Regions from separate parts of the Pararhizobium sp. IMCC21322 genome, predicted to be linked through region 1. Evidence: riboswitches for the same ligand, from Rfam matches in the RefSeq annotation. Region 1 holds a riboswitch; the other holds the start of a gene.
What was found. Region 1 has a riboswitch for thiamine pyrophosphate ahead of RAL91_RS20160 (ABC transporter permease). Riboswitches for the same ligand answer to the same signal wherever they lie in the genome.
Positions count from the first base shown of each region.

Region 1 (15,658 bases):
TTCGCCTTTGAAGGCGGATGATGGAACCGGCGAATGGCAGGATTGGCTGGTTGATGAAAGCGAAAGTCAGGAATCCATTGTTGCCAATCAACAAGAGCTGGATCAGCGCCGTATCATGCTGAAATCTGCTATGGAAACCCTGAATGAACGCGAGCAGCGCATTTTCCAGGCACGTCGCCTTTCGGAAGATCCAATCACGCTGGAAGATTTGTCGGGAGAATTCGGCGTCAGCCGGGAACGTGTCCGGCAGATCGAAGTTCGAGCGTTCGAAAAGGTGCAAAAATCCATGCAGACAGCTGCGTTGGAAGCTGCACGTGGACGTACCGCTCAGTTGGAAGCCCATACAAGCTAAAACATAGACTAGCTGGATCATAAAATTGCGCGTTTGCCGCTCACGGTTTTGAAAAGAGCCGAATTGACGTCAGGCAAACGCGCAGACTGCAACCAGTTGCCCGTTCTTCACTTCAATGCGAAGTGAAAAACAAGCCAAACGCGAAGCACATTGTAAAGACGCTTATCCGCTGTCCCCAGTGGAAAGTGATCCAGCCCGGACAGCAGAACCAAATCCTTTGGCAGATTTGCGTGCTGAAAGACTTCCAGCGTGGAGTCCGTTGGTGTCACAGCATCAGTCGCTGCATGCATCAACAGCAATGGTCGGGGTGCAAGTTTGCCAACAAAGTTGATCGGCATGAAACTGCAGATGCTCTCTGCTGTATCGACAGGAAACTCCATGATGGCATCATCAGGAAGTTGATCGCGCATGTGCGTCGGGATCGGTACAATATCAAACCGTTGAACCTTCATGGACTCGCCGGTTTTCGCCTTGTGCTCACGCCCACGCTTCAACATGTCCTCATACTTCTCCCAGGCGCCCTCTCCCGCATGCTGCAGCTTTGACTTTTCCAGGCCCTTGCCCCAGCCAGTCAATCGCATTGCCCAGATCATTGACCTGATTCATGCAGATAACCCGGCCACGCTCACCACCACTCTCTCCGCAGCCGCGGCTGTCGAAACGAATAGCGATATAGCCCCAATCACATAGGATTGGACAAACCGTTGCCATTGATCCGTCGATTTTCGAGCCGCCAAAGCCATGACTCGCGATGACAAGTGGACGCTTTTCACCAGGTTTCAAATCGTCAGGCTGGTGCATGACACCGACGATATCGACCTCATCCGACTTGAACGAAATATTGGTTTCCATCAACGAAACCCTCCCAGGAAAGACGACCAATGCGCTAGGATCACGCACTCAATTTCCCGAAATTTAGTCCGCTGGTCTGCGAAGGTTCAATATCGTTCCGAGGGAGCGTCATAACAATGAGTTATGTATAGTGGTGTGAATTTGGGGCTGGCCCCAATAGGTCCCTAAGAAATATTCGTTTTAAATATGAGCCGGTTCCAGCCAGAAGCCATCGCCCCTCGGCACAACATACCCAACGCCAGGATGGGCCAAATGCATACCGGCTATTCGAAGCCGCTCCTTGCTTGCCCGTTCAAACATGGCAATCCGGGTCGCTGCGGCTGTCTGCGAGTCAACATCAAAGGCAATACACGCCTTTGGTTGCGGCATCTGGAAGGCCTGAACGTGCACAATATCGCCCCATATCAACAACCCGTTCTCAACATCGCCGATCTGGAAGCCACTATGGCCGGGCGTGTGGCCCGGAAGCGGCACGGAATTCACGCCGGAAACGACTTCAGTCTCCCCGATAAAAGTGGAAGTACGGTCTTGGTATGCATTCAGGACAGCACCAGCCAGATCGAAAAAAACTTTAAAGTCTTCCGGAGTTTTCTCACGGTTTTCCGCGTTGAGCCAGAATTCCCGATCAGTGTCATGGATTTTAAGCTCAGCGTTTGTAAACACAGCTTCCCCCTCGTCAATGAGGCCGCCAATATGGTCTGGATGCAAATGGGTACACAGCACCATATCAATATCGTGCGGCGCGATGCCCGCCAGTTTCATGCCGTCGAGCAATTGTCCGGTGCCCGGAATGGCGGCTTTCCCACCTGAATCAATCAGGATCGTCTTATCGCCGTCTTGATAAATATAGGCGTTCAGGCTACCAGACACGGGCCCTTCCGTTAGACCGATATTGGCAAGACATTTCGTGACTTCCGCATCGGATATGCCGGAAAACATTTCAGGGCCAAGCAGCAACTCGCCATCGTAAATTGATGTGATTGTGCCATTTCCGGCAGCAAATTTCTTAATACTCGGCATGATGTCCTCGCGAATTGAAATGGTGTCGCTAAAGGACTTCAAACAACAAACATTTGTCAAGTTGACGCAAACAAAATTCAGGATTTCAATGTGCCTAAGCTGACACTCTTTGATCTGGACGGCACCCTTGTGGACAGTGAAATACTGTCGAACCAGGTGCTTGTGGATGTTCTGGCGGAACAGGGCATGAATTTTTCACTGGATGAGGCCGTCAAGCGGTTTCGTGGTGGTAAAATGGCTGAGAGCCTTGCCGATGTTGAAACCCATTTCGACCGCAAGCTGCCGGATGATTTTGTCCTCCATTTACGGCAAAGAACAGCTCAGGCATTCGAAGAAAAGCTGCAGCCCATCGATGGTGCTTTGGACTTGGTTAGTTCCATCAATTCGCAAATCTGCATCGCCTCTAACGGTCCGCCGGAAAAAATCAGATTAAGCCTGACCATAACCGGCCTCCTGCCCTTTTTCGGTGACCGTCTGTTCAGCGCCTATGAGATTCAGGCCTGGAAACCCGATCCGGAATTATTTCTGAGTGCAGCCAGAAAGCTTGGCTTTGCGGCCTCTGACTGCGCCGTTGTTGAAGATAGCCTGCCTGGCATTCATGGCGGACTGGCAGCCGGAATGAAAGTCTTTGCTTACTTCCCCGACACAATACCAACATCTTTGCCGGATGACGTGTTGGTGGTCAGACACCTATCAGAGTTGAAAGCGCATCTGTAAGCTGTCAACAGCAAGGCAAAACTTACACCGGCGGGCTCCACAGCCCTTGATGTTGTCAATTCTGGCGCTACATTTTTGGCAACACAAAGGAGAACTAAATGAAACAATCACGTCGTGAATTTCTGTCAACTTCGGCAATAATTGTCGCGGGCATTACCCTGCTGCCATACGCAGCCAACGCCGCTGGCCATGCCAGCGACATGTTTACAACTGGCGCAGGAGACATCAAAGTCCATCCTGTCAGTCACGCCTCCTTTGTCATGGAAACACCCATTGGCACGATCTATGTTGATCCCGTCGGCGAAGCATCTGCCTATGCCGGTTTCCCGGCAGCCGATCTGGTGCTCGTGACCCATGAACATGGTGATCACTTCAATCTGGAAACACTGGCGGCAGTCACTGGCGAGAACACACAGATCATCACCAATCCGGCCGTCTATGGCAAACTTGCAGATGATCTGAAAGCCAAGGCATTCCAGATCGCCAATGGTGAATCCACCACATATGAAAGCCTGAGCATTGACGCCATTCCGGCTTATAACACCACGGAAGAACGTTTGAATTTCCATCCCAAAGGCCGCGACAATGGCTATGTACTGGGATTTGATGGCTTCCGCGTTTACATTTCCGGCGACACGGAAGACATTCCTGAAATGCGCGCCTTGGAAAACATTGACCTGGCCTTTGTCTGTATGAACCTGCCATTCACAATGGATGTGGCTGCAGCCGCTTCAGCAGTTGCTGAGTTCAAGCCGAAATATGTCTATCCCTACCACTATCGTGGTCGTGACAATGGCACGCAGGACCCGGCAGAGTTTGCCACACTTGTGGGTGAAGCCGCCGAAGTCAGAATGGGCGGCTGGTACGGCTGACATTGACAGCAAGACCGAGGAGACGGGTTATCACCCGCTTCTTTTGGAACGACACATTGGTTGACAAATAACGCGACCAACAGTAGTGAGCGGCAAGGGAAAAGGTCCCTGCCGCTCGCTGGCTCTGCCACGGTGAAACCTTTGAAACTCTCCCATCTCCCGATTTCAGTTTGCGGAGCAATGGCAATGCGAGCACCCTGCAAGACCGCATCCAAACGCTGAAAGAGGTTTGCGATGAATGGGTTAAATACACGCCCCCCGCTGGACGAGTTGAAAGCACAGGCAAAACGTCTGCGCACAACTCTGCAAGCGCAGGGAACAATAATCAGCCACAGCAAAGCGCTGGAACTTCTGTCTCATCAACATGGCTACAAAGACTGGAACACCATGCATGCAGCTATTGGTAACCAGCCACCGCCAGACCGATTAAACCTTGGAGACAGGGTGCACGGTCATTACCTTGGCCAACCCTTCAAAGGGGAAGTTCTGGGTGTACAGACAGGTGCAACACCGGAGCGTCTACGGGTTACATTTCTGTTTGATTAACCGGTGGATGTTGTAAAATTTGACAGTTTCTCGGCCTTCCGGAAACGTGTCAGTTGCACCATTGGTCGATCAGGTGCGACAGCTGAAACAACCTCGGACGGTTGTCCTCAGCTAAGCCTGTGGACTTGACCAGACGGCAACAATTTGTCGGGCGCGCCACATCAGGCGGGCCCGATTTACTGTCAGCTTGAATTCCGCGCCTGCAAGCCACACATTGGTCCAACACAGGTAACAACAGGACACAGTGCCATGCTGCTCGACACACCCATTTGCGATTTTGGCTGGAAAGCGCCCGACTTTGAACTGTCAGATTCAGATGGCGTCAGCCACTCGCTGAACAAATCCATGGGCGAAAACGGGCTCTTGATCACCTTCATCTGCAACCACTGCCCTTATGTTCATGCTGTCATAGAACGGCTTGTGGCCGATGCAAAAACCCTGCAGCAAGAGGGCATCGGTGTGCTGGCCATCATGTCGAACGACTACCGCAATGTGCCTGCCGACAGCCCTGCTCAAATGAAACTGTTTGCCAGACAACACGGATTCACGTTCCCCTATCTGGTTGATGAAAATCAGAGCGTCGGGCGTACTTATGGGGCAGTCTGCACGCCCGATTTCTTTGGGTTCAACAACAAGGCAGAATTGCAATATCGAGGTCGCCTTGACGATGCGGGCATGAAAGACGCTGCAAATCGAACTCCTGAATTGCTGAATGCCATGCGCCAGATTGCCAAAACGGGTAACGGCCCCCGGCAACAGACCGCTTCCATGGGGTGTTCCATCAAATGGCGCTAGCAGCACCGAAGCCAGAACTATGGTAGAAATCCGGTAAACCATTGGAGGGAACACCATGGCTATTGAGGCATGGACGGGCGTTGTCGGGGCGCTCGTGGGCGGTTTGGCTGCCATTTCAGGTACATGGCTCACACACATCCTGCAAAGCCGCAAACAATCGCGCATCGATCTGGCCAGAAAAAAACTTTTGACAACCACATTGAAGGGAGCCGAAGGCGCAGGCTGGATGAGCATTCAAACCCTTGCACAGATTGTTGGCGCTAATCTGGATGTTACCAGGGCGCTTTTGATCGAGATTGAAGCGCGTGGCTCGATGAAGACCAACAAGGAGATGTGGTCTCTCCTCTCCCGCAATCCCTTGCCCAGATCGTCCGAAGATTAGGGTCTGAACTCACTCTTCCGATTGGCCCAGACCCTAAGCCGGACTCAGTTCAAAGGTCTTGCGATACGCGCCATATCAGGCACTTCATCAATCAGGCCGCGTTCCTTCATGAACGCAGCAAAACGCTTGTAGCGCGCTGCATCAAAGGCGAACGGACGTTTGGCGAACCTTGGAATCGTGTCAAACCATGCACGACGGTTCAACTCATCGTTCAAATCAGGATGCGCTTTGACAAACAACTCCAAAGCTTCCTCGGGGTGGTTTGTCAGATAGATTGTGGCTGTTTCAACAGCGCTCAGAAATTTGGCAAAACGCGCATCATCTGTCTTGTCCATATGGGCAATCAGGATCAACTCATCATACACAGGAACACCATGTTCTTCCGGGTAAAACGCCCGTCCGGGGCGCTCAACAATATCCATCTGGTTAAGCTCAAAATTGCGGAAGGCACCAATTACTGCATCAACATTGCCAGTGATCAGTGAAGGCGAAAGTGAGAAATTGACGTTCACCAGCTCCACATCATCAAGACTGAGACCTACACCCTGCAGCATGGCACCCAGCAGAGCATCTTCAAAGCCACCAACTGAAAACCCGACCTTCTTTCCCTTCAGATCCGCGATGGACTGAATGGGGCTGTCTTCCAGAACCACCAGGGAATTAAGCGGTGTTTCCACAAGCGTTCCAATCCAGGCAACCGGGAGGCCTTCCTTGATCTGAAGATGCAGGCTTGGCTGATAGGAAATTGCAATATCACCCTGGCCGGCTGCCACAAGCCGTGGTGGCGCAGATGGATCGGCAGGGGCAATCAGTTCGACCTCCAGGCCTGCTTGCTCAAACAGGCCCAGTTCCTGCGCCACAATAAGCGGTGCATGATCGGGATTGACAAACCAGTCCAGCAAAACGGTCAGTTTTTCCTGAGCATGAGCCCCCGACAAACTGGAAATTAGAAAGAGAACACTGAAGAAGTAACGCATGTAAGAAATCCTGTTTATGTGGCGTTGATTGATTGTGGCTGGTGTTCCGGCATCCAGAACACCAGTCGGCGCGTCAGTCGGTCGGTCCCGAAGCGCAACAGCACCACGAACACCGCTAGAATAAAAAGTGAAGCGAACATCAAATCTGTCTGCATTCGGCCATTGGCATGCAGCATTACAAAGCCAAGCCCGGCAGAAGACCCGACCCATTCCCCCACGACGGCGCCAATGGGCGCAAGGCTGGCACCAACCCGCAGTCCCGATGACAAGGACGGCAATGCGGATGGCAAACGTAGGTGGAGCAGACTTTGCAAAGGGCTGGCCCCGGCAATACGCCCCAGATCCAGCAAATCCGGGTCTGTGCGCCGCAAACCATCAAAAAAGGCCGATGTGATGGGAAAATAGATAATCAGCGTCGCCATGATAACCTTCGACGCAAGCCCGAAACCGAACCAAAGCACCAGCAGCGGTGCAATGGCAAAGACCGGCAGGGCCTGTGTCGCCAGAACCACCGGAAACACCATCCGCTCTGCCGATGGTGACATCGCCATGAAAAGCCCTGTCGCAACGCCCAGCACGAGGCCCAGCAACAAGCCAAGCAGAATTTCGCTTGCGGTGATGGCCGCATGACCCAACAGATAGGAAAAATTATTGGCCAGGCTGGCAGCGACCCGAAAGGGTCCCGGCAGCATAAAGGGTGGCAGATCAAATAGAACGACAACCGCCTGCCAGACAGCAATCAGCAAGGCGCAAACAACCAATGCGCGCAAAAGCACGCCAGTAATTCGTCTGTGTGTTGTGGTCGTGTTCACGCTGTGTGTCACGCGAGTGGAGCCCTCAAAAACAGAGGACCATGCGGAAAGGTACGCAAACGGAGAATACAGGTCTTCGTCCCTTCGCCGGCATGATCCGGATCAGGTTCAAAGGGTCCGGAAACGCGCGGTCCAAATCCGATATCGGATCATGAACCTGCTTCCATCTCAGCCCCGTTAACGCCGGGACACCCCTCGAAACAACTTTAGCTTAGTCAGATTTTCTTTGCGCTTCAAGCGCCAGATCAGTTTCCTCGGCTCCAGGCTTCCAAAGCCTGTGCAAACACGACTTCACCTTCGCGCCCTTTTTCAAGTGTGACGATAGCGCGCTTGTCGTTTTTGTAACGAACTGGCAAATCAAACCAACTGCCTTCACGGAGCAGCTTCAGATTATTCACCTCATTCTCAGGTGTCGCGGAAAGCGCCAGCCAGAACAGCGTGTCAGAGACTTTGACGCCAGCCGATGCCAGCAATTCGCCTTGTGCTTCCTCACTGCCTTTCAGCAGCAATGCAGGAATATCTTCAATTCCACCGCCCACAAATCGCGGCGGCGCCTGATAGGATATTTCTACCAGGTGACTGGCGGAGGCAAGGGAATCATCTTCATTTTTGCGAATAATGATATCGAAGAACAAGCGGCGCTGGGGGATTTCCACCCGCCCAATAATGATTGGAGATCCATTGTCGTCTCCAAGGCTCCAGGATGTGCCACCGGCAACAGCTCTTGAATCCTCGGCTGTAGCACCTTCTTCGTACAAAATGGCACGTTGCGGCAACACGCCTTCGCCGACGGCGGATCCATCATCACCCTGTTCGACGTCAGGGTTCATTTGTCCTGAATCATCGATGATGCGACCATCATTTTTCGAAGACTCAGCATCTTCGTTGGCGTTGATCCGCCTTGGGCCATCGCCAGCAGCAGCGCCTTCGCCGATAGCAGGTTGCAATGGACTGACATCGCTCGATCCATAATCAAGCCAGTTTTCAAAGGTTGTCATCACCTTTTCCTGGTTCTGGAATGCCCACCAGCCGCCGCCACCAAGTGCAACGAGAATCAGAAGTATGAGAATCCAGGGCCAGATGCGGCGTCTTGGACGTTCGCCGGGATAAGGCTGACGATCATCATAATATGTATCGGAGTTACCCCTGCCGCCACCGCGTCCTCCGCGTTGGTCACGCTCAGCGCGCGGGTCAGGTCGATCAGATACTAATTCGGGCTCATCATAATAGTCATCCTGCTCGTCAGCTGCATCATCCATATACGGATCATCCAGCGCCGGCGCGTCGTAGTAGTCTTCCCGACCACGACGTCGCGACAATCCTTCGCGTTTGTTGCGCGGCGCTGCAGGTTCCGGATCAGGCGCCCGTGAACGCACAGGCTCGCGCTGGGTTGGTGCAGCTCTCAGCGGCGGTTCGTCAAGACTGGGTTCGTTCAGGGAACGGGCTGATGCAACGGCAGCATCAAACGCCGCCACAGATGGTTCTTCCCTCTCAGCAGGTTCGGGCCTGCGCGGCTGGGGTTGTGGCGGGACGGGCGCCGGAGCAGCCTCGGGCGGCGCAGTTCTGCGCATATCTTCAGCTTCGTCCTGAACCTGACGGGAGGAACGTTGTGCCCTGAACTGGGCTTCCTCTTCTTCCAGTTGCGCAAGGCGCGCAGCATTTTCGCGCTCGGAATCGGTTATGATCTTGCCAGACACATAATCTTCCTCGACAGAGCGAATACTGTCTTCCAGCTCCAGCCTTTGCCGCGAAACCTCTGAAGGCGGCAATGGTGGGTTCATGGCATCAAGCTGTCTGCTGATTGCAGTGCGTGCGCGGTCATAAACGGACCGTCGCGCCTGTCCCGTTGCCACAGGAAGAGCCTCGATTGTTTTTCTCAAAACCTTATAGAAATCAGCCATACGCTTACACTTTATCCATTAGTCTTCAGCCGATGCTTGGGCTGCCCGCCCCGGGTTTCCGATCGGGTGATCAAAACCCTAACATAACCTTAATCATGAAACGGATCATGCACAAGAATTGTGTGATCCCGTTCTGGGCTGGTTGATAACATGGCAACCGGCGCGCCGATTAATTCTTCGATCCGGCGCACATATTTTATTGCCTGTGCAGGCAGTTCAGCCCAGCTTGTTGCACCGGCAGTGGTGGCATTCCACCCTTCAAAACTTTCATAAATCGGCTCAACGCGACGCTGCCCGCCTTGTGAGGCAGGAAGATGATCGATCAATTCGCCATCAAGCCTGTAGCCGGTACAGATCTTGATTTCCTCAAGCCCGTCCAGAACATCAAGTTTGGTCAATGCAATGCCTGTCATCCCGTTGGTGCGAACGGTTTGGCGTACCAGCACCGCGTCAAACCAGCCACAGCGCCGTTTACGACCTGTAACGGTGCCCCATTCATTGCCGTGCTCACCCAGATACTCGCCGGTATCATTCAGCTGTTCCGTCGGAAAAGGCCCCTCACCAACCCGCGTCGTGTAGGCCTTGGTAATACCCAGAACGTAGCCGATCGCGCCAGGCCCAAGGCCAGACCCTGTGGCTGCTTGTCCCGCTGTCGTGTTGGAGGATGTGACGAACGGATACGTTCCGTGGTCGATGTCCAGCAACGCGCCCTGCGCGCCCTCAAACAGGATGCGCTTTCCGGCCCTGCGCTCGTCGTCGAGCAATTTCCACACAGTATCCATGTAAGGCAGAACTTCATCCGCGACCGATTCTAACTCGTCAAACAGGCTTTGTGGATCAATCTCGTCATAGCCAAGTCCGCGCCGAAGCGGATTATGATGGCTCAACAGACGGTCAATCTTGTCGGGCAATGTTTTCAGATTGGCCAGATCCATCACCCGGATTGCGCGCCGCCCAACCTTGTCTTCATATGCAGGCCCGATGCCGCGCTTGGTTGTACCTATTTTGGTACCGGTGTTTGAATTCTCGCGCACCGCATCCAGCTCGCGGTGCAAGGACAGGATCAGCGTTGCATTATCAGCAATACGCAAAACGCTGCGATCAATGATGATATCCTGCGCGCGCAGCCGTGCGATTTCTGCAACCAGCGCATGCGGGTCAATGACGACGCCATTGCCAATGACCGATAGCTTGCCGCGCACCAGACCTGATGGCAGCAGGCTCAGCTTGTAGCTGACCCCATCAATGACCAATGTATGTCCGGCGTTGTGCCCTCCCTGAAACCGAACCACGATATCCGCGCGTTCGGACAACCAGTCCACAATCTTACCCTTGCCTTCGTCGCCCCATTGCGAGCCGACGACAACCACATTGGCCATGTTGAAAGCCTCATATTAAAAAATTGAAATTCCCGGACTTTGCATCCAGCGCCCATGCGCATACGCAATTCCGAGCGCCTTGGCAAATCTGCAGGCAAGGAAAGTCCCGGTTTTAAACAAATTCATCCAAATTTTTCACAGCTTCCCTAAGGTTGGTTCATTCAGAGCGCTCAAACGGGATTTTGAGGCTCACCAACCTCAACAATATGACCATCGGGATCATAAAACCGGAACACCCTTTGTCCCCATGCTTGTTGCTGTATGTCGTGTATCACATTGAGCCGATCAGCAATTCGGTCAAATGTGGCGTCCAGTTCATCATCTTCAAAATACAAAACCAGATTCCCCCGGCCATAAAACCGCGCGTTTTTAGAATCTCCAGTTTCAGCATCCCCAGCTTCAGTATCCCCTGTTTCGGTATCATGGCCATAGATGATGCGGTGAAGGGACATACCTTCATGCAGCACAAACCCATTGTCAAATTGTACGAAATTGCCGTGGTCGTGCAAAATATTCAGTCCAAGCACATCTCTGTAAAAGGCTTTTGCGCGCGCCAGATCTGCCACGAAAGGAATTGGATTGATAAATTTCACGGCAGTTGTTCGTCCCATGGTCACGCGAAGCGATTATGGTATAGAAAGACCTCAAATCCCACCGGTCCGATAGTCCGGTCCTGGGCCTGTAATTCACATCTGGTGTCAAATCCGATTTGGGTCGACTATTTTGCATTCCTCTCCGCTGAAAAATGCCTTCCTGTGGTTGTTCAATCAACCCTATCTGCTGCTGGCAACCACAATGCTGTGCTGGTCAGGGAACGTGGTTCTTGCCAGAGCTGTCGCGGGTGAAATACCGCCGATCATGCTGGCTCAAATTCGCTGGATCGGGGCAAGCCTGCTGCTGATGCCATTTGCATGGCGCTATGTCAGACATGACTGGCCTGTTATCCGCAAGCATTTGCCCCTTATGCTGCTTTTAGCTTTCACCGGCATAACCAGCTACAACACGCTCGCCTATCTGGGTTTGCAACACACCACAGCTTTGAACGGTCTGCTGCTTCAGTCAGCAGCCCCCCTGGTTATCGGGTTCTGGTCTCTCGCCCTGTTTGGCGATGCGATGACGCCGCGTCAACTGGCAGGAACGCTCATTTCGTTGTTTGGCGTTTTGATTATCCTGACGGGCGGTCAGCCTGAAATTCTACTGTCGCTGGACTTCAATACAGGTGACATTCTGTTCTTCTGTGCCTTGCTGTTTTACGGAATTTACTCCTCCGTCCTGCGCAAGAAACCAAGGATGCACTGGGTCAGTTTTCTGTGGGTCACAGTGGTGTTCGGCGCCATTATGTTGCTGCCTGCGTTCTTCTGGGAACTGGAAACCGGCACACCAACCGAACTGTCCTGGCGCAGTTTTGCTGCCTTTGCCTATGTCATTCTGTTCGCAAGTCTGTTGGCGTATGGTTGCTTCAACCGCGGCGTAGAGTTGATTGGCGCCAACAGGGCTGGCCCCTTTTTCCACCTTATGCCGTTATTCGGATCATTGATGGCAATTCTGTTTCTGGGAGAACAACCCGCTTTGTTTCATGCAGCCGGATATGGGCTTATTCTGCTGGGTGTCATATTGGCGCAACGCAAAAGTCGATCAGCTTTGCAGTGAAAGACATGGGTGCAGTGAGACACGTAGGTGCTATGAAATACATGAGTGCAGTCACGCATCTGCATAAAGCTGATGCCTGACGCATTTTTTTAAGAAGATGATTTCTGGATCAGACCGCTGCATCACCGGTTTCGCCCGTCCGAATACGAACAGCACTTTCAAGTGGCAGCACAAAAATCTTGCCGTCTCCAATATTGCCTGTCCGTGCCTCATTGCTCAGCACTTCCATGACCCGCTCGCTATAATCATCAGAAACCGCAATCTCCAACTTTACCTTCGGCAGATAGTGGATAGCATATTCGGCACCGCGATAGATTTCTGTGTGCCCCTTCTGGCGTCCATAACCCTTAACCTCTGTCACGGTCAGACCACTGACCCCGACTTCCGATAAGGCTTCACGAACAGGATCCAGTCTGTGCGGCTGAATAATGGCAATTATATATTTCATAAATAACTCCTGATCTTGTTCGCTTACAACCTGTATCCACTCTCACCATGGGTGGAAAAGTCAAGTCCTTCAAGCTCTTCGTCTTCATTGACCCGCAGGCCTACCAGCGCTTTGGTGATCCACACAATAATGATGGTCGCAATAACCGACCAGGCAAGTACCGATCCAACGCCCAGCAGCTGAACCGCGAATTGACCACCAATGGTGGTGCCGTCCAGACCCGTTCCGCCTGGCAATCCTGCAAGGAACGCGGTCAGAAGTGTACCCAGCGCACCGCCGATACCGTGGACAGCCAGCACGTCCAGAGAATCATCTACTCTCCATCTGTGCTTCACCAGATCGACCGCAATGTAGCAGACTACGCCGCCCGCCAATCCAAGCATCATGCCGGCCATTGGGCCAACGAAACCCGAGGCGGGTGTGACAGTGGCAAGTCCGGCAATTGTGCCGGTCACCATGCCGACGAGGGAGGGTTTTCCAAACCGCACCCACTCAATCACAACCCAGACAAGCGATGCGGTCGCAGCCGACATATGCGTTACAAGCATTGCCATTCCGGCATCGCCATTGGCACCAAGCGCACTGCCCGCATTAAACCCGAACCAGCCGACCCACAACAAAGACGCGCCAACCATAACCATCCAGGGCGCGTGTGGCGGTTGCACCGTTTTGGGAAAGCCACTGCGAGCACCAAGCATGACGGCAATCACCGCCGCCGAGGCACCGGCCGTTACATGAACCACGATGCCCCCGGCAAAGTCCATCACACCTCGTTCGGCCAACCAGCCGCCACCCCAGACCCAATGGGTCACAGGTGCGTAAACAAGGAGCAGCCAGGCTGCACTTATAATGAGCACCGCAGAAAACTTGATGCGTTCCACAAAAGCGCCCACCATCAAAGCAGGCGTGATGATCGCAAATGTCATCTGGAACGTGAAAAACACCGTCTCTGGCAGCGTGGTTCCATCATAGACTGTGTCTCGTCCCACACCGTTCAGAAAGGCTTTCTGCAGCCCTCCAATCCAGGCCGAGCCCTCAGAAAAAGCCAGGGAGTAGCCGACAACCAGCCACAAAACAGAAGCAAGGCAAGCAATTGCCATGCAATGCATCAGCACTGACAGGATGTTTCTGGATTGCACCAGCCCGCCATAAAACAGGGCAAGCCCCGGCAATGTCATTAAAAGCACCAAGGCAGTGCTCGTTAGAATCCAGGCTGTATCTGCAGCGTCCATTATTCCCCCCACGGCTAATATTTAGGCAGTTGCCAGTTCAATATTGCGCCGGGCCGGGACAGTCAATGACCGCTGCAGGATATGTTTGGTTCAGCGCCCTTTTTAAAGCGTGAAGTTCAGCGGCTTGACCTGCTGAACGTTTTCCAGCGCGTTGATTGTTGCCATGACTTCAGCGTTGACTTCCTGATCAACAGCCACAAGCGCAATGGCATTTCCGCCTTCAGAATCCCGGCCAAACTGCATATGCGCAATATTGACGCCAGCTTCACCCAGCACGGTTCCGATACTGCCAATAAATCCGGGACGATCATCATTGGTGACATACAGCATGCGGGGCTTCAATTCGGCTTCCATATTGATGCCCTTGATCTGAATGATCCGCGGCTTGCCATCTGCAAACACCGTACCGGCAACAGACCGTTCCTGACGTTCGGTGATCACGGTCAGGCGAATATAATTTTCATAAACGCCCTCCTGGGAGCGGCGCACCTCTTCCACCCTGATGCCACGTTCCTTGGCAATAGCAGGCGCAGACACCATATTGACCGTCTGCAATTGTGGCTGCAGAACGCCCGTCAAAGCTGCAGCGGTCAGTGCCCGTACATTCATCTCGGCCACATCTCCTTCATATTCAATCCGAATACCCGAGATGCCGGATTCAGTCAGTTGACCGGCAAACGAGCCAAGCAAATCAGCCAGTTTGACAAATGGCGCCAGAAGCGGTGCTTCTTCAGCCGAAATTGAAGGCATGTTCAGCGCATTGGTAACCGCACCATTCAGCAAATAATCAGACATTTGCTCAGCCACCTGAATAGCCACATTTTCCTGTGCCTCTGTAGTCGCCGCCCCCAGATGCGGGGTGCAGACAACATTTGGCAAGTTGAACAAGACACTGTCGGTCGCAGGCTCCGTTGCAAACACGTCAATAGCTGCGCCACCAACCTTGCCGGACTTCAAGCCATCAGCCAGCGCATCCTCATCAATCAGCCCACCGCGTGCGCAATTGATAATCCGAACACCCTTCTTCATCTTTTCAATGGCCGCAGCATCAATAATGTTGCGGGTCTTGTCTGTCAGCGGCGTATGCAGCGTAATGAAATCCGACCGCTTTAACAACTCATCCAGATCAACCTTTTCCACGCCGATTTCCATTGCACGTTCCGGTGACAGGAAGGGATCGAAGGCAATGACTTTCATTTTCAGGCCAATGCCGCGTTCCGCAGCGATAGATCCAATATTACCGCAGCCGATCACACCAAGGGTTTTTGCGGTCAGCTCAACGCCCATGAATTTGGACTTTTCCCATTTTCCGGCATGGGTCGAGGCATTTGCTTCCGGCAGTTGACGCGCAACCGCAAACATCATGGCAATGGCATGTTCAGCCGTTGTGATGGAATTTCCAAAAGGCGTATTCATGACAATGATACCCTTTTGCGTCGCCGCCGGAATATCAACATTGTCAACGCCAATGCCAGCCCGGCCAATGACTTTCAGATTGTCAGCAGCAGCGATAATTTTTGCGGTGGCTTTCGTCGCGGAGCGGATGGCAAGACCATCATAATTGCCAATAATCTCGGCAAGCTTGTCTTTGTCTTTTCCAAGATCAGGCTGGAAATCAACATCAAGACCCCGGTCTTTGAATATCTGAACAGCCGTGGCTGACAGTTTATCGGAAATCAGAACGCGTGGCATTTTTTTAGTCATAAGTCTCTCCATAAAGCCG
Region 1 covers NZ_CP132335.1:4,245,633-4,261,290, forward strand. The annotation lists gene rpoH (RNA polymerase sigma factor RpoH) at 1-352, shown strand, start outside; gene RAL91_RS20115 (S9 family peptidase) at 460-849, opposite strand; gene RAL91_RS20120 (alpha/beta hydrolase) at 854-1,204, opposite strand; gene RAL91_RS20125 (MBL fold metallo-hydrolase) at 1,385-2,224, opposite strand; gene RAL91_RS20130 (HAD-IA family hydrolase) at 2,315-2,941, shown strand; gene RAL91_RS20135 (MBL fold metallo-hydrolase) at 3,040-3,813, shown strand; partial or broken gene RAL91_RS20140 (glyoxalase superfamily protein) at 4,048-4,488, shown strand; gene RAL91_RS20145 (thioredoxin family protein) at 4,609-5,154, shown strand; gene RAL91_RS20150 (hypothetical protein) at 5,210-5,536, shown strand; gene RAL91_RS20155 (ABC transporter substrate-binding protein) at 5,581-6,513, opposite strand; gene RAL91_RS20160 (ABC transporter permease) at 6,528-7,325, opposite strand; TPP riboswitch at 7,388-7,531, opposite strand; gene RAL91_RS20165 (hypothetical protein) at 7,571-9,226, opposite strand; gene RAL91_RS20170 (adenylosuccinate synthase) at 9,316-10,605, opposite strand; gene RAL91_RS20175 (VOC family protein) at 10,776-11,198, opposite strand; gene RAL91_RS20180 (DMT family transporter) at 11,329-12,255, shown strand; gene RAL91_RS20185 (P-II family nitrogen regulator) at 12,365-12,703, opposite strand; gene RAL91_RS20190 (ammonium transporter) at 12,727-13,935, opposite strand; gene serA (phosphoglycerate dehydrogenase) at 14,038-15,639, opposite strand.

Region 2 (15,658 bases), 1.8 Mb from region 1:
CGCTCCAAAAGTGGCACCATGCAGGATTTGCAAGACGAAATACCCCGCAAATGACCAATGGATCGGAAACAGCAGCCAACGCACAATGACGGCAACAGCGCCCACCGCCAAAAGGCCGGAGGGGCCAATGCGCTGCAAAATCGGTTTGGACATCGCAAACAAAGCGACTTCTGCCAAAACGCCAATGGCCCACAGAACACCTATTTCCAGCCCGGTAAACCCGGCTTGCTGCCAATAAAGACTTCCAAACGCGTAGACCATGGCATGACTCGCTTGGCACAATGAGCCAATGGCAAGTGAGAGCAGCAGAACCGGATGCCGGAAGGCTTTTGCCGAGAATTCAGTCTGATTTTGCGGCACATCCGTTGTTGCAACTTGACCTTTTGGCAAAGCCACGGTCGACAACGCCACCAAACCGTAGGCCAAAAACAGAATGGGTAATACGACTGAGCCGGACATCGCGCCAATAAGTGCGCCGGCAGCAATATTTGCACCAACAAAGGCCAGTGACCCCCAAAGACGCACTTGCCCGTAATCCATGCCAAAACTGCGCACACCCGACAGGGCAATCGCATCTCCCAACGGGACCAGCGTATCCCAGAAGATCGCCACGAAAACCACCACAAGCACGATTTGCCAGAAGCCGCTTGCAAAGAATAGAAGGCTCAAACACAGAAAGGCTGCTGTGGCATAAATCACGGTGATCTTGCGACGATCCGAAACACGGTCCCCCAGCGACACCATTAGTGGTGTGACGATTGCCCGAACGGCCATGGGAACCGCCAGCACCAGCCCGATTTCTGTGGGTGTCAACGCCCGCGATTCAAGCCACAGGGGGAAAAATGGAATGTAAATTCCAACGGCCGCAAACACCGCCATGTAAAACAGGGCCATACGCGGCGCAAAGGAGGTGGGTCCGGTGAGACGAGCAATCACTTGGAAAATCCATTCGCCGACATACGCAGGAACACATGCGTTTCAGCATCTTATTGTTAAGAATCACAGTGTAGTCTGGAACAGAATCGAGACTTGTCTGGCAGGCTTCGACTTTAACAGAAAACCCGATTGAGACCACACCAGGAAGACCATGGCGCAGCAGAAAAACAAACCGTCAGAACTAACTGATATTTTGCCAACAGAAGAATACCACGCCATTGAATCAGCGGTTCTGGAAACCGCGAGGGGCCGCTGGTTCCTAGAGGAATATGCGCGCAGACACCGTGTTGCAGATACTGAAATATTGCTTGAAGCCATTGCAAGACTTGAAAACTCCATCGGTGGAGCGCCAGCCAAACCTGCTGCCGATGCCGCACCTATCGCTGACGCACCTGTTGCTACCGTGATTGCTGAGCCCCGACATGTGGTTCCGCCCAATGCCGGTGAAAACGAAACACTACAACGGCTTCATTTGGAAGTGGCGGAGTTGTCTGCTGCAATTCAACTGACCCGTCAGGAAATCAGTGAGCTAGGGTCACAACAAGCGCAAAATGGCGGATTTGCTCCAGCAGCAAATGAAATGGATGACATTTTTGAGCACACTGAGAAGGCCATATCTGACATCTTGCAGGCAGCGGAAGCCATGCAGGCATCCGCCTGGGCTGCGCGTGAAGATGGAACGGATACCGAGGTCTGCGACAGGCTGGATAAGTGCGCGATAAATATTTACACGGCCTGCACCTTTCAGGAACTGACCGGACAACGGATCGCAAAACTCCTCTCATTGATTGAGTTTACGGAAAGCCATGTTGTGAGAATGCTTCAGCACTGGCAGGTTGATGATGAGACGGACGCACCAGATGCCGAAGTGGTTGGGGCGCCAACCCAAACAGAAAAGCTGGTCGAGGACACACGGCCGGCAGATGTGTTTGAAGCTTCACCCATGCATGATGACGGTCAAAGAGAACCCGAAAGCAACGCCTTCCAACAGCTATCTGAAGATGGTGACGTTCATGGGGATGTGCTGTCAGGCAACAACCCGTTTGAGGGTCAGGATGCTTTTGTGTCTACAGAAGAGACCCTGAAAAGCGTTGCGCAGTCCTAGGGTGCGGACCCATTATGGGTGATGAAATAGCAGAACAAATGGCAAAGAGATGCAAGGAAATACGCGCGGAGCGGGCTTTCTGCCCGGTTAAGCGCTTTGACGCCGCAGGTCGCAGCAATTTTTCTGTCCATCAGGGATCGGGCCTGTTTGCCCGCAGCCCGCGTCGCAAAGACTTGAAAGTCTTCAGACTTCCTGCTTCTTTGCTCCTGGTCTGCAAACAAACCGATCCCGACTATTTCACCACCCATAATGGGTCCGCACCCTAGGGTCAGGACTCATTGATTGATCCAGAAGATCACTGTTGCGGCGATGCAGATTGCTGAGAAGTAGGTATGGGCGCATCGGTCGTAGCGGGTCGCGATACGGCGCCAGTCCTTGAGTTTGCCAAACATGCGTTCGATCAGATTGCGCTGTTTGTACAATGCCTTTGAATATGTGGCCGGATTATTCCTGCCTGATCTTGGCGGAATGCAGGGCTTGATGCCTTTTGCTTTCAATGCTGCGCGGAACTCGTCGCTATCGTATCCTTTGTCCCCGATCAGCGTTTGGGCGCTTGGCATGGCTGGGTACAGCAGCTTGGCACCCAGATGATCCGACATTTGCCCTTCGCTCAAGGCCATCATGATGGGCCGTCCCTTGCCATCGGTGACAGCGTGAAGCTTGGAATTTAACCCGCCTTTGGTGCGACCGATGCGACGGGGAAGAACCCCTTTTTTTGAAGGCTTGCCGCAGTGCGATGAGCCTTCAGGTGTGTGGCATCAATGATCAATGTATCTGGCGGACCTTCCTCGGCCACCAAACTGCTGAATATACGATCAAAAACGCCCAGTCCGCTCCACCGCACAAACCGATTGTACAGCGTCTTATGCGGCCCATAATCAACTGGCGCATCGCACCATCGAAGGCCGTTTCTGATAACGTGGATGATGCCACTCAGTACACGACGGTCATCGACACGCGGGATGCCGTGCGAAAGTGGAAAATGTGGTTTCATCCGCTCAAGTTGCTCTTCGGAAAGCCAAAACAAAGTGCTCATCTGTGATCCTCCTCGATTGGAAGGAATCACAAATCACTGCCGATGGGAATCCCAAATTTTAATGGGTCCTGAACCTAGTAAACTTGGCGGGATAGGTTTTCCTCGACACAGACACCGTTCAATCGGGTTTCTGGTCTATTTTTAAGAAATGTTTGATGAAATATTTCGCCTCCAAAACCCTCTTGTTTTTTATACTTATTTTTTACTGAACTCACAAAATCTTTGTTAACCAAGCTTCGCAGTTGCTGCAATTCTTAAGGTCACGTTGATGATTTAAACTGATCATGCCTCATCACTGTCGCAGGGGAGGTTTTGGATTGGGAGTGAATTCTGAAAAGAAAACAATTGCTGCCATTGTTCCAGAATCAATCGCCTTTGCGGTTGCTACGGCGAAAGGCAGTACTGAGGAGACCGTTACACGGCTTTCTCAGGATCGAGTAGCCCTCGCCCAGCTTGTTCAGGAACACAGTATCCTGAAAGAGGCAATTGAGCGTGCGCCCACACCTTACTGTGTCTACACATCGGATGATCGGTTGCTTGCCACCAATCCAGCCTATGAGAATCTGCATCCTGCCCTGCTGAAAATGCGCAATGCCTTGGCTCCCGGGCAAAGGGTTCATTATGCTGATCTTGTGCGGGAGCAGATCAAGGATACTGTTTCAAGCGAAGAGTTGGAAACCGAAGTCCAAAGACGGGTTCAGTCGCAACGACTTGCATCAGGAGACATGGTGGAACGGGACTATGGTGATCACGGTGTGTTTCGTGTCGTCAAGTACCGACTGACCTCCGGCGGCACTGCAGGCGTCGCTTTTGATGTGACAGAACTCAAAAAGCGTGAAGCAGATCTTCTGAAGGCAAAAAATGCCGCTGAAGAGGCAAATGACCAGGCCCGCATTGCTCTGGAGACAGAGCGGACACGGAAAGTCCAAATGCGAAACCTGTCGCAGTTGGGTGAATGGCTACAGAGTTGCCAATCCCTGCCTGAACTCTTCCGCGTTGTAGAGTGTTTCATGACACGCATATTCGAGGATTCCTCCGGGGAGCTCTACGTTTACAGCAATTCGCGTGACATGTTGGACGGTTCCTGCGAGTGGAATCGTAACGGCGCTATTCAGGCACATATCCATCCCGATGATTGCTGGGCACTGCGCCGTGGTCGGATGACCCATTTCGGTCCTGACGAGATCGGCATTACGTGCAAACATGTTGTCGACATTCCCAACCTGAGTGATGGGCGCGAATATATCTGCATCCCCATCATTGCACACGGCGAGACGGTGGGCCTGTTACACATCCGCTTCAGTGCTGAGACAACCGCTGACCGAACCCTGTTCGAAGAGACGATCATGCCCTTTGCTGTGCGTTGTGCTGAACAGATCAGTCTGGCAATTGCTAATGTGAAGTTACGCGACGAACTTATGGATCAGTCAACGAAAGATCCGCTGACAGGCCTTTGGAACCGTCGCCACCTGATGAACCAGTGCCGCCACGCATTGGCAGAGGCGGAACGAGACAGACATCAGGTCTCGGTGATTGCGCTGGACGTGGATAAATTCAAACCATTCAACGATCTGCACGGGCATGATGCCGGAGACACGGTTCTGCGGCACATCGGGGAAGTTATGCAGTCTATCGTGAAAGATGGTGAGATTGCAGCTCGATTGGGCGGTGAAGAGTTCCTTGTCCTGCTGCCCCGCAGTTCAATGGAGGAAGCCCGTGAGCGCGCAGAAGTCCTGCGTGGAAAAACCGAGTCCATGATTATTGACTATGGAGATGCCGCGCTTCCACGCGTCACTATTTCAGCGGGTGTCGCAACAGCAATACCTGGACAAAAATACGGCCCTCAAGATTTGATCCGTGCCAGTGACAGGGCTCTTTACGGAGCCAAGGACGCGGGACGAAATCGTGTCATGACTGCAAATGAGTTAGAGGCCGGATAGAGAAATACCCAAGATGCGGCCCCCATTCAAGCCATTTAAGATACCGGTGCACCCTGACCACCGGCTCCATATTACGTTTGAGAATCGGGAAGATCGAAGACGTTGTTAACGACCCCACGCTAAACATTAAGATGTATATATATTTTTAGCACTTAATAGTTGTATAGACTTATCAATGTGTCCGACAGGATTGTTGGACAGCCATAAAGACTACGAGAGATCTACCCTGATGATACCTGCACCGATCCCAGAAAATGAAGCAGAGCGCCTGGCAACACTTCGGCGCTTCGCCATCCTTGATTCGGAGAAGGAAAGCGTCTTTGACCGCATAACAGATCTTGCATCTGAATTGTTTGATGCGCCGATCGCGCTCATCTCCCTGATCGACACAGACCGACAATGGTTTAAGGCATCCTGTGGTCTGGAAGCGCCAGAATTGCCTCGTGATCTTGCGTTTTGTGCTTACACCATTCTTGAAGATGGCGTGCTGTGCGTGCCCGACACAACACAGGATGAGCGCTTCAGGAACAACCCGTTTGTGACGGGTGAAATGGCCATCCGGTTCTATTGCGGGGCTCCTCTCCTTGCCCAAAGTGGCCACCGGTTGGGCTCATTGTGCATCGTAGACACGAAGACAAGGCATGACTTTGGCAAAAAGGAACAGCAGCGCCTTGCAGATCTGGCTGCAATTGTTGTCGACCAGATGGATATGCGCAGCGTCACAGGAAATGTTCTTGAGGAAATAGAATACCGTCAGAAAGCCCAGAACAAGGCAGCGGCAACCGAAAGCCAGATCCGCGCACTTATTCAATTTGTTCCCAATGGAATCGCCCTGCTGGACTTAAAAGGAAACTACCTTGCCTGCAGCGACAGCTGGCGTGATTTTATGGCCCTGCTGGATACAAATGCCGCAAGCAACGATATTGGCGGATTAAGCACAAGCCATCCGGGCTGGTATAAAGCATACCATGATGCACTCTCTGGAAAAACGATACGTATTGCCGAAGATCCGGTAAAACTGGCAAATGGAGAGATTGAGTATCTGCGGTGGGAAGTCAGGCCATGGAAATCGCAACAAGGTGAGGTACAGGGCGTCGTCGCTTCTTCCATGCTGGTAACGAAACAGGTTGCAGCGCGCAAGACGATGGAGCGCCAGGCAGAAATGCTCAACGCAGTGCTGGAAAACATCAAGGATGGTGTTGTTGCCTGCGATGCGGAAGGTTCGTTGACACTCTTCAACCAATCCGGTCGCAACATTCATGGCATAGACCACATATCCCCCTACGGTGCGGATTATGTTGAATCGACCAATCTATTTGAAGCAGACGGGATCACGCCCCTCACGGATGACCGCAACCCGCTTTTCGAGGCAATGCAGGGCGGTTCCGTTGTAAACCGGGAAATGGTGATCGCGCCAGCCGGGTTACCCCAGCGCCATGTGATCGCCCAGGCCGCTCCGCTGAAGGCCTCCGATGATACATTGATAGGCGCAGTGGCTTCGATGACAGACATAACGTCAGCCAAGCTGGCCGAACGGCAATTGCGTGCCAGCGAAGCAAATGCAAATTATATTGCGTTTCATGACACCCTGACGGGCCTGCCGAACCGCGCCCATTTCGGCCGCATGGTTGAGAATGATAAATACAATTTACAAGGCAGGACAACGGCAGCCTTTTTCCTTGATCTCAATCAGTTCAAGGCGGTCAACGATCTTTGCGGCCACAAAATTGGTGATGATCTTTTGAAGCGCACCGCCAAACTGCTGAAACAAATCGCCGGACATGATGCGTTTGTCGGCCGACTTGGCGGCGATGAATTCATTGTATTCAAGCCTGTTGAAGACAGAGAGACAGCGCTTCAACTTGGGCATCAAATGGCGCATGCGATCGGCCAACCACTGGTCATTGGCGGACATACAATTGTGTCAGGCGTGTCAGTGGGCGTTGCCATGCACCCCGATCATGGTGACACCCATGAAGAGTTGATGCGGCGCGCCGATCTGGCGATGTACAAGTCGAAGGCATCGGGGAAAAGTGAACCCGTTATGTTCGACCCGGTCTTTGAATTGGAAACATTAAAGCGCCGCGCCATGAAGCAGGAACTTTCCAATGCAATTAGAAACAAGGAATTGGAAGTCTACCTTCAACCCATTGTCGATGCGCAGACGCAGGAAGTCATTGGTGCTGAGGCGCTGGCGCGCTGGAATCACCCAAGCCGCGGGCTGATTTTGCCCAATGAATTTATTCCGATTGCCGAAGAATCCGGATTTATCGTTGAGTTGGGAGACTGGGTCTTACGATCAGCTCTGGAAGCAATAGCTCCCTGGTCAGATTTGTTTTTGTCTGTGAATCTTTCTCCGGTTCAATTCAAGGACCCAATGTTGGCAAAGCGCGTATTCGATGCACTTGAAGAAACCAGATTTGACCCTCACCGTCTGGAACTGGAAGTGACCGAAGGTTTGTTGATCTACGATACGAATGTTGCACGACGCGCCATTGATGCCTTCAAGTCGAAAGGTATCAAGATTGCGTTGGATGATTTTGGAACCGGCTATTCGAGCTTGGGCTACATTCAGAACTTCCCGTTCGACAAAGTCAAAATCGACCGGTCCTTTGTCGCCGATATCGATACAAACCCTCAGTCGGCAGCTGTTGTGCAATGCGTTGTAAATCTTGCTTCATCGCTTGGAATGGTCGTAACGGCTGAAGGTATTGAAACCGAAAGACATGAATTGCTGCTGAAGTTCATCGGCTGCAATACTTTGCAGGGATTCAGATATGGACGGCCATTGCCGGTTTCGGAATTTGGCCTTGTACCCTTGGACACAGCACAAGACGTCGCCGCCGGATAGTTCAGGTGCGTTTGGGGCGTTTAGGGGATGTCAGGTGATCTGAAGCGCCTGCAGCAGCACAGACTGGTCCACATTGCCGCCCGACACAGTTGCGACAATTGTCTTTCCCGATAATGATCCCACTTGGGTTTCCAGCCTTCCACTCAAGATTGCTGCAAGTGCGACTGCGCCGCCTGGTTCTGCCAGCATGCGGTGTTGTTCAAACGCAAACCGGATGGCCCGCAATGCATCAAGGTCACTGACCGAAAGGCCTCCCTTCAACCGATCTTTGTTGATTGAAAACCCAATCTCTCCGGGCGCTGGAGTTAGAATTGAGTCACAGATTGAACCGGTGGTGACATCATTGCTGACAATAGCTCCGGACAGAAGTGATCGCCGATAATCATCGAACCCATCCGGCTCAACGCTGAACATCTGCAAGTCCGGATAGCGTTTACTGCACGCCAGTGCCAGCCCGGCTGTCAGGCCACCGCCACCGGTGCAAGCCAGAAGTATGTCAGGCACCTCGCCACGGGAATTGAGTTCATCTGCAATCTCCAGCCCAACCGTACCCTGACCGGCGATCACATCTGCATTGTTGAAGGGATGAATCAGCACAGCGCCTGATTGCTGCATATGTGTTTTGGCAATCTGATCACGGTCTTCGCCAGCCCTGTCATAGAATATCAGTTCCGCACCGCTGTCCCGTGTTCGTGAAATTTTTACTTCGGGCGCATCTGCAGGCATGATGATGGTTGCCTGAATGCCCAGCAAACGGGCCGCTTCTGCAATGCCCTGCCCGTGATTGCCGGATGATATGGCCAGCACACCCCTGGTTCGGTCAATTTCAGGGATTTGGGACAGCGCATTAAATGCCCCGCGAAACTTGAACGAGCCGGTGCGCTGCAGATTCTCTGATTTCAGATAAACCCATGCGTCAAAGCGCTCAGAAAGCGCAGGCGAATATAACAGCGGCGTTCGGATGGCGAAGCCTTTGAGCCGTTCTGCTGCTGCCAGAACATCATCATAAGTGGGTGTAATCATCCACAAGTTCTGGTCGGCATGGTCTGCCCTGTCAAGCCGTCTGATTGTGCTTTGAATCTGGCGCACCACTTTGGATGTGGCCATAGAAGTGAGCCGCTGATGCCTGCCACGATTGCACCAAAGCAAATGTCCGACAATCACGCCCGTTTAATTAGAGAGCCTTCAGACAGGCACTTCTCAGATCTTCTTCAAGCACGGCGACTTTTGCGCCAGAGACATTGTTTTTCAAGATAGCGGCGACCATCTGCTGCCATATGCATCTTGCGCTCAACAACTTCCACACCGCCAAAATGGGTGCACAGATAATGGCGCAGAAATTCATCGTGATTGCCGGTAAACCAAATGTGCGTCCCTGCGGGTTTTGCGAAGCAGTTTTTGTACCACATCATTGTGGGCCAGCGACCAATGCCAACCCTTTTTCAGCCGCCACCCATCGATTATGTCGCCGACCAGGTAGAGCGTTTCGGCATCATGGCAGCGCAAAAAAACAAGCAGCAATTCGGCCTGGCGGCCCTTCGTTCCCAGATGGACATCGGACAGAAATGGAGTTCAAAAATGTTTTGGGAACGGATGTTACGCGGGTCGGTCAATGCATTCATAAAATGGTCGCCAGAATAACTGCAAGGATGATTGCAAGAAATCAAACCGCCTGAACGGAGTGCTTCTGCAACCTTAAAGCTGATTCTCACTTCGGTTTTGTGACAACCGACTGTTTTCGCTTTGTCCAAACTGCTCCGGTCCTTATGGTGCCGGTAAAAATAGAACAGGAGAATATGTCATGGACCTTGGTATTTCAGGAAAAACCGCAATTATCTGCGCTTCCAGCAAGGGGCTTGGCAAAGGTTGCGCCATGGCGCTGGCTCAAGCAGGTTGCGCCATTGTGGTAAATGGCCGGACTGAGGAAACGTTGCAACTGACAGCAGCTGAAATCAGGGAAGCCACCGGTGCAACAGTGACCGCCGTCATTGCCGATGTCTCAACGGCTGAAGGCCAGGCAAAGCTGCTAGCGGCCTGCCCGCAGCCAGACATCCTCGTCAATAATAATGGGGGTCCACCCCGCAAGGATTATACCCTGCTTGACCGTGATGCGATGATTGAAGGTGTCGTGCAAAACATGATCACGCCGATAGAGCTGATCAAGGCGGTGAGCCCTTCCATGAAAGAAAAGAATTTCGGACGTGTGGTCAACATCACGTCTCTTTCGGTGCTGAGCCCGCTGGAAGGGCTTGATCTGTCCTCTGGCGCACGAGCAGGCCTGACATCGTTTCTGGCCGGTGTTGCCCGTCAGCTCGCGCCGCACGGGATTACCATCAACAACATTCTGCCCGGCAAGATGGACACGGACCGTCTGCGCGGCGGCCTTCGTGCCACTGCTAAAAACTCAGGTGCAACAGAAGAAGAAGTGGCTGCAAATCAGCGAGCAGAGATCCCTGCCCGCCGCTTTGGAACACCAGAGGAATTTGGCAATGCGTGTGCGTTTCTTTGTTCACAGCATGGCGGCTATATTACAGGCCAGAACCTTTTATTGGACGGCGGCCTGTTCCCATCCGCGTTTTAGGGGCCGCACCCACTTAAAATTATTTTATTTGCCGCGCATTGAAAAAAGCTGCTTGAGATATGTTTGACCACGGCCCCAAACGATCTTTGGCGGCTTGCATAGAGCGGTAAATCCGGGATGACAGATCATCGGCAGCGCTAAAGCTTGCCATCACATCTTTGGCGGCTAGTCTGGCAGCGTCCAGAATTGGTTCCGGGTAAGGGCGCACATTCACCTGGAAATCTTTCACAAGTCGTTCCAGAGCCAATGCATTCTGCCATTCAGCTTCCGCCAGCGCATAAGCGTTTTCAGCCCGGCAGGCGTTCTCGACAACAGCTTTCAGATCAGCATCAAGCGCGTTCCAGGCCTCGGTTGAGATGATGGCTTCGCCAGTGCCATTAGGCTCGTGAAAGCCCGGCCAATAATAGTGTTTTACAGCTCGATGAAAGCCCATGGCCATATCTGAAAACGGACCAAGAAATTCCGTGGCATCAATAACGCCGGATTGCAGCGCCGGCAAAATTTCACTGGGCGCGATGGTCACAGGGCTTGCTCCCATGCGTGCCAACACCTGACCGCCAAGCCCCGGCATGCGTATTTTCAGCCCTTTGAAATCATCCAGCACATTGACTGGCCGCCGGTACCAGCCGCCCATCTGAAAACCGGTATTTCCCGCCATGAAGGGCTTCAATCCGAAAGGCGCATAAAGCTCGTCCCACAGTTCCTGCCCACCGCCATGTTCAATCCATGTAATGTGCTCTATCGGGGCAAGGCCAAACGGAACAGCGGTAAAAAATGGTGCGGCAGCAACCTTGCCCTGCCAGAACAAGGCCGCTGTGTGCGCCATTTCTGCCGCGCCATTGGACACGGCATCAAAGACTTCAAGAGCGGGCACTAACTCACTGGCGGCAAACAAGCGCAATTTCAAACGCCCATCTGACATGGCACCAACCCGGTCAGCCAGGCGTTGTGCAGTGACGCCCGGCCCTGGCAAATTTCTTGGCCAAGAGGTGACAAATCGCCATTCAACATGTCCTGTCGCAATTGCTGGCGTTGCAAGTGTGGCGGCTGATGCTGCACCCGCAGTCGAAACAGCCACAAACTGCCTGCGTGACATGTTTTTGGATTTTGTCATTTGGAATCCTCCGGAACCTTGCTGTTCCAGTATGCGTGAAAATGATTAACCGGTCCCGGCCCCTGCCCGATCGACAACTCGTCGGCGCGCGCAATGGCTTCAGACAGATATTGTTTGGCGTCTTCAATCGCCTCAGGCATCGGCTTTCTTTTGGCAAGACCTGCAGCTATGGCGGCGGATAATGTACAGCCGGTACCATGGGTGTTTTTGGTCTGCACTCTTTTTGCAGAGTACCATCGCTTGTCCTGCGAACTCAGATACAGATCATCTGCTGTTTCACTGTCAAAATGACCGCCTTTCAGCAGCACAGCTTTTGCTCCGATCTCAAGCAATTGTCTGGCCTGGACTTCCATACCCGCTTTGTCCAGGGCAGGTTCGTCACCCAGCAGGACCGCCGCTTCAAAAAGATTGGGCGTGATAAGATCAGCCATCGGAAGCAGCGCTTTTTTCAAACTTTCAACCGCATCTTCTGACAGCAGCAGGCTACCGGACGTGGTAACCATCACCGGGTCCAGAACGATCTGTCTCGCTCCATGCTGTTCAAGACCGGCTGCAACAGCCTCAATAATGGCTGTCTGGGACAACATGCCAATCTTTGTGGAAACCACTGCAAGATCGGAATAAACCGCATCCATCTGTGCTGTGACAAAATCAATCGGGACATCGTGGATGGCCGTCACACCGAGTGTGTTCTGTGCAGTCAATGCGGCCAGTACACTGGCCCCATAAACGCCCATGGCAGAAAATGCCTTCAAATCTGCCTGAATTCCTGCCCCGCCGCCTGAATCCGATCCGGCAATTGTCAGCGCAATAGGTGTTGTTGAAGCGGTCATAGCGTTCGTGCTTCATGAATGGTTTTATGAAATTCCGTGGCAGCAGCCTGCACATCAGCTTCCATGAAAATTGCGGAGATGAGCGCAACCCCATCTGCGCCGGCCGTGATCAGCTGAGACGCGTTGTGACGGTCAATTCCGGCTATTGCTCCCACAGGAATTGGTGCGCTCGTTCGTTCGCGACAAAGCGCTGCCAATTCGGCCCATCCACCAATGCCGATGCTGACAGGATTGTCCTTTGACTGCGTTTCAAACACACCGCCAATACAAACATAATCCAGACCTTCACGCGGAAATTGCGTAGCGTCCTGCCGTGTCTTGATGGACAGGCCGATGATCGCATCCGGCCCTAACAATTGGCGTGCATCGGCCACTGGCATATCGTCCTGTCCGATATGCACACCATCAGCGCCACTGGCCAGCGCAACGTCCACCCTGTCATTCACCAGAAACGGTACCCGCCCCGCAATGGCTGATTTGATGGCTTTTGCGCGCGACAAAATGTCCCGTGTGGAGCTTTCCTTGTCGCGTAGTTGCAACAGGGTACAGCCACCGGAAATTGCAGCATCGGCCAGTTCGCCCAAGTCGCGGCCAAGGCATCGCCGGGGGTCAAGAATGCCATAGAGGGAAAGATCAACCTTGCTCATGAAATGCGTCCCAGTTTTTCGATGTCAGCGGGCGTTAACTGGTAGAGCGCATCCAGAAATTCCGGTACAAAACTGCCCGGGCCTTTTGCCTTGTCTGCTGCTATTTGACCTGCAACACCAAAACTCATCAGCGCAGCGGTTACAGCAATGAACCTGTCATTCCCGACTGCCAGAAATGCTGCGATCACCCCGCCCAGTGCACATCCGACTGCGGTGGTTTTGGCCATCAGGGGATCGCCGTTTTGCAGCCGGACTGTTCTACCGCCAAACCGCACAATGTCTGTGATACCGGTTTCAGCCAACACCGTTTTGCTGGCATTTGCCTTAATGCCTGATATCTCTTCGGCATTGCCGCGCATGGCGGTTGGCTCAAGCGCCAAAATTATCTCGCCGAGCTGTTTTCTGGATGGCGACTTATGCGCGAAGACCGGATCCAGCACAAAAGGTCTGCCAAGACCGTTCGCTGTCTCAGCAGCAATCAACGCCGATTGACGGCGGTCAGCGTCCAATGTGCCCAGATTGATCAATGTCGCGTCGGAAGCAGAGACAAATGCCCCGATCTCGTCAGGTGCGATGGTCATGGATGGCTCTACGCCAAGGGCCAGAAGCACATTGGCAGTGAATGTCTGAGCCACAGAATTCGTGATGCAATGCACGTGCGGCCGCGCAGCGCGCACGCTCTCCAGCGATGAAGCTGCTTCCGCTTTCAGAAATTCGGGAGATGTGTCTTTATCGTTCAGACTGTCTTTATCGTTCAAACCTCATTCCCTCCGCCAGCATGATCTGGATCAGGTTGTCAGGGTTGACCATACGTCTCTCAGCCAATCACGATTGTGCAATCGGCACCCCTATGAGTGAGTTCTCCGTTTACCATGTTTTTCTGATTTGGCAATGGCAAGCATGCAACAGGATCTGAATTCAATTTGGCGGTTGGGTCCTCACGTCTAGGCGGCCTGCAACGCCTCCCAGACACGTGATGGTGTAGCCGGCATGTCAAAATGTGTAATTCCTGCGCCCCGCATCAACGCATCCACAACAGCGTTCATGATGGCAGGGCACGATCCTATTGATCCAGCCTCACCTGCTCCCTTAATGCCAAGCGCATTGGTTTTTGAAGGCACATTTCGGGTTTCAAAGTTGAAATCGACAACATCGTCTGCGCGCGGCATGCAGTAATCAAGGAAACTGGCAGACAGCAGTTGGCCATCCTCATCGTAAACCGTGTGCTCAAGCAGCGCCTGTCCAATGCCCTGCACGACACCACCATGAATTTGTCCAGCCAAAAGCATTGGATTCACAGTCACGCCAAAATCATCAACGATGGTATAATTCAGAAGCTTTGTGACACCGGTTTGCGGATCGATTTCCAGTTCCACCGCGTGTGTGCCATTGGGGTATGTCGCTTCATTTTGCTTGAATTCTTCCAAAGCAAATAGCTGCTCGCTGCTGTTTTGCGCAATTTCGGCCAGGGTGATCTGTCGGTCGGTCCCCACAACGCGAACCACGCCCTCCTGCAACTCCAAATCCTGCGCCGATACTTCCAACTCGTCGGACGCCTTCTCCTTGATTTTCTGAGCCAGAGACTTTGCGGCCCATTCTACGGATACTGCGCCAAGGGGAATAGACCGGGAACCGCCAGTCCCCTCGCCCTGCCGTACTCTGTCGGTATCACCCTGCACGACATTGATCTTGTCATAGTCCAGCCCGAGATGACCTGCGATGAACTGGGCATATGCTGTCTCATGTCCCTGCCCATTGGATTGCGTCCCAATCAACAATGTAACGGACCCATCTTCATTCAACTCAATGCGGGCTTCTTCAGATCCTGCAAAGGCACAGGCTTCCACATAGGTGGCAAATCCGAAACCACGATATTTTCCCTCGGCAGCGCTTGCCTGTCGGCGCGTCTCGAAGCCTGCATAATCCGCTTTTGCAAGCGCTGCATCCATCTGGCCAGCAAAATCACCCGTATCATAGGTGCGGCGACCCGGTGTGCGGTATGGCATTTGCTCTGGCTTGACGAAGTTGCGTCGTCTGATCTCTTCAGGTGCAAGCCCTGTTATCCGGGCCGCTTCATTGACCAGACGCTCAATGTGATAGGCAGCCTCGGGACGTCCGGCGCCCCTATAGGCATCGACCGGTACAGTGTTCGTGTAGACGCACTTCACCGTGTAATCCATGACCGGGATGTCGTAGCAACCTGTTGCCATGGTGATGCCCAGATAAGGGATGAACGGTGCATATTGGGACAGGTATGCCCCCATATTTGCGACAAGATCTACACGCAGCGCCAGGAAACGCCCGTCTTCGTCGATGGCCAATTCTGCTGTCAGCACATTGTCGCGGCCATGGGCATCCTGGAGAAAATGTTCAGAGCGATCACCAACCCATTTGATCGGTGTAGCCAATGTCTCGCTTGCTTTTATAACCAGCGGATACTCTGGATAAACAAAAGCTTTCGGACCAAAACCACCTCCCACATCTGGCGTGATGATACGCATGCGCGCTGGTTCGACCTTCAAAATATCATTACACAGAAAGTCACGCATACTGTGACCACCCTGTGTGCCCATGGTCACGGTGAAACGACCGGTACTCTCGTCATATTCCGACAG
Region 2 covers NZ_CP132335.1:2,414,673-2,430,330, reverse strand. The annotation lists gene RAL91_RS11580 (MFS transporter) at 1-936, opposite strand, end outside; gene RAL91_RS11575 (hypothetical protein) at 1,088-2,041, shown strand; gene RAL91_RS11570 (hypothetical protein) at 2,080-2,307, shown strand; one part of gene RAL91_RS11565 (IS5 family transposase) at 2,317-2,762, opposite strand; one part of gene RAL91_RS11565 (IS5 family transposase) at 2,762-3,077, opposite strand; gene RAL91_RS11560 (sensor domain-containing diguanylate cyclase) at 3,401-5,017, shown strand; gene RAL91_RS11555 (EAL domain-containing protein) at 5,247-7,868, shown strand; gene RAL91_RS11550 (threonine/serine dehydratase) at 7,899-8,975, opposite strand; partial or broken gene RAL91_RS11545 (UDP-2,3-diacylglucosamine diphosphatase) at 9,119-9,431, opposite strand; gene RAL91_RS11540 (SDR family oxidoreductase) at 9,670-10,449, shown strand; gene RAL91_RS11535 (TRAP transporter substrate-binding protein) at 10,469-11,563, opposite strand; gene thiD (bifunctional hydroxymethylpyrimidine kinase/phosphomethylpyrimidine kinase) at 11,560-12,396, opposite strand; gene thiE (thiamine phosphate synthase) at 12,393-13,043, opposite strand; gene RAL91_RS11520 (hydroxyethylthiazole kinase) at 13,040-13,801, opposite strand; TPP riboswitch at 13,792-13,903, opposite strand; gene RAL91_RS11515 (xanthine dehydrogenase family protein molybdopterin-binding subunit) at 13,988-15,658, opposite strand, start outside.
Region 2: another riboswitch for thiamine pyrophosphate. It lies ahead of RAL91_RS11520 (hydroxyethylthiazole kinase); the one in region 1 lies ahead of RAL91_RS20160 (ABC transporter permease).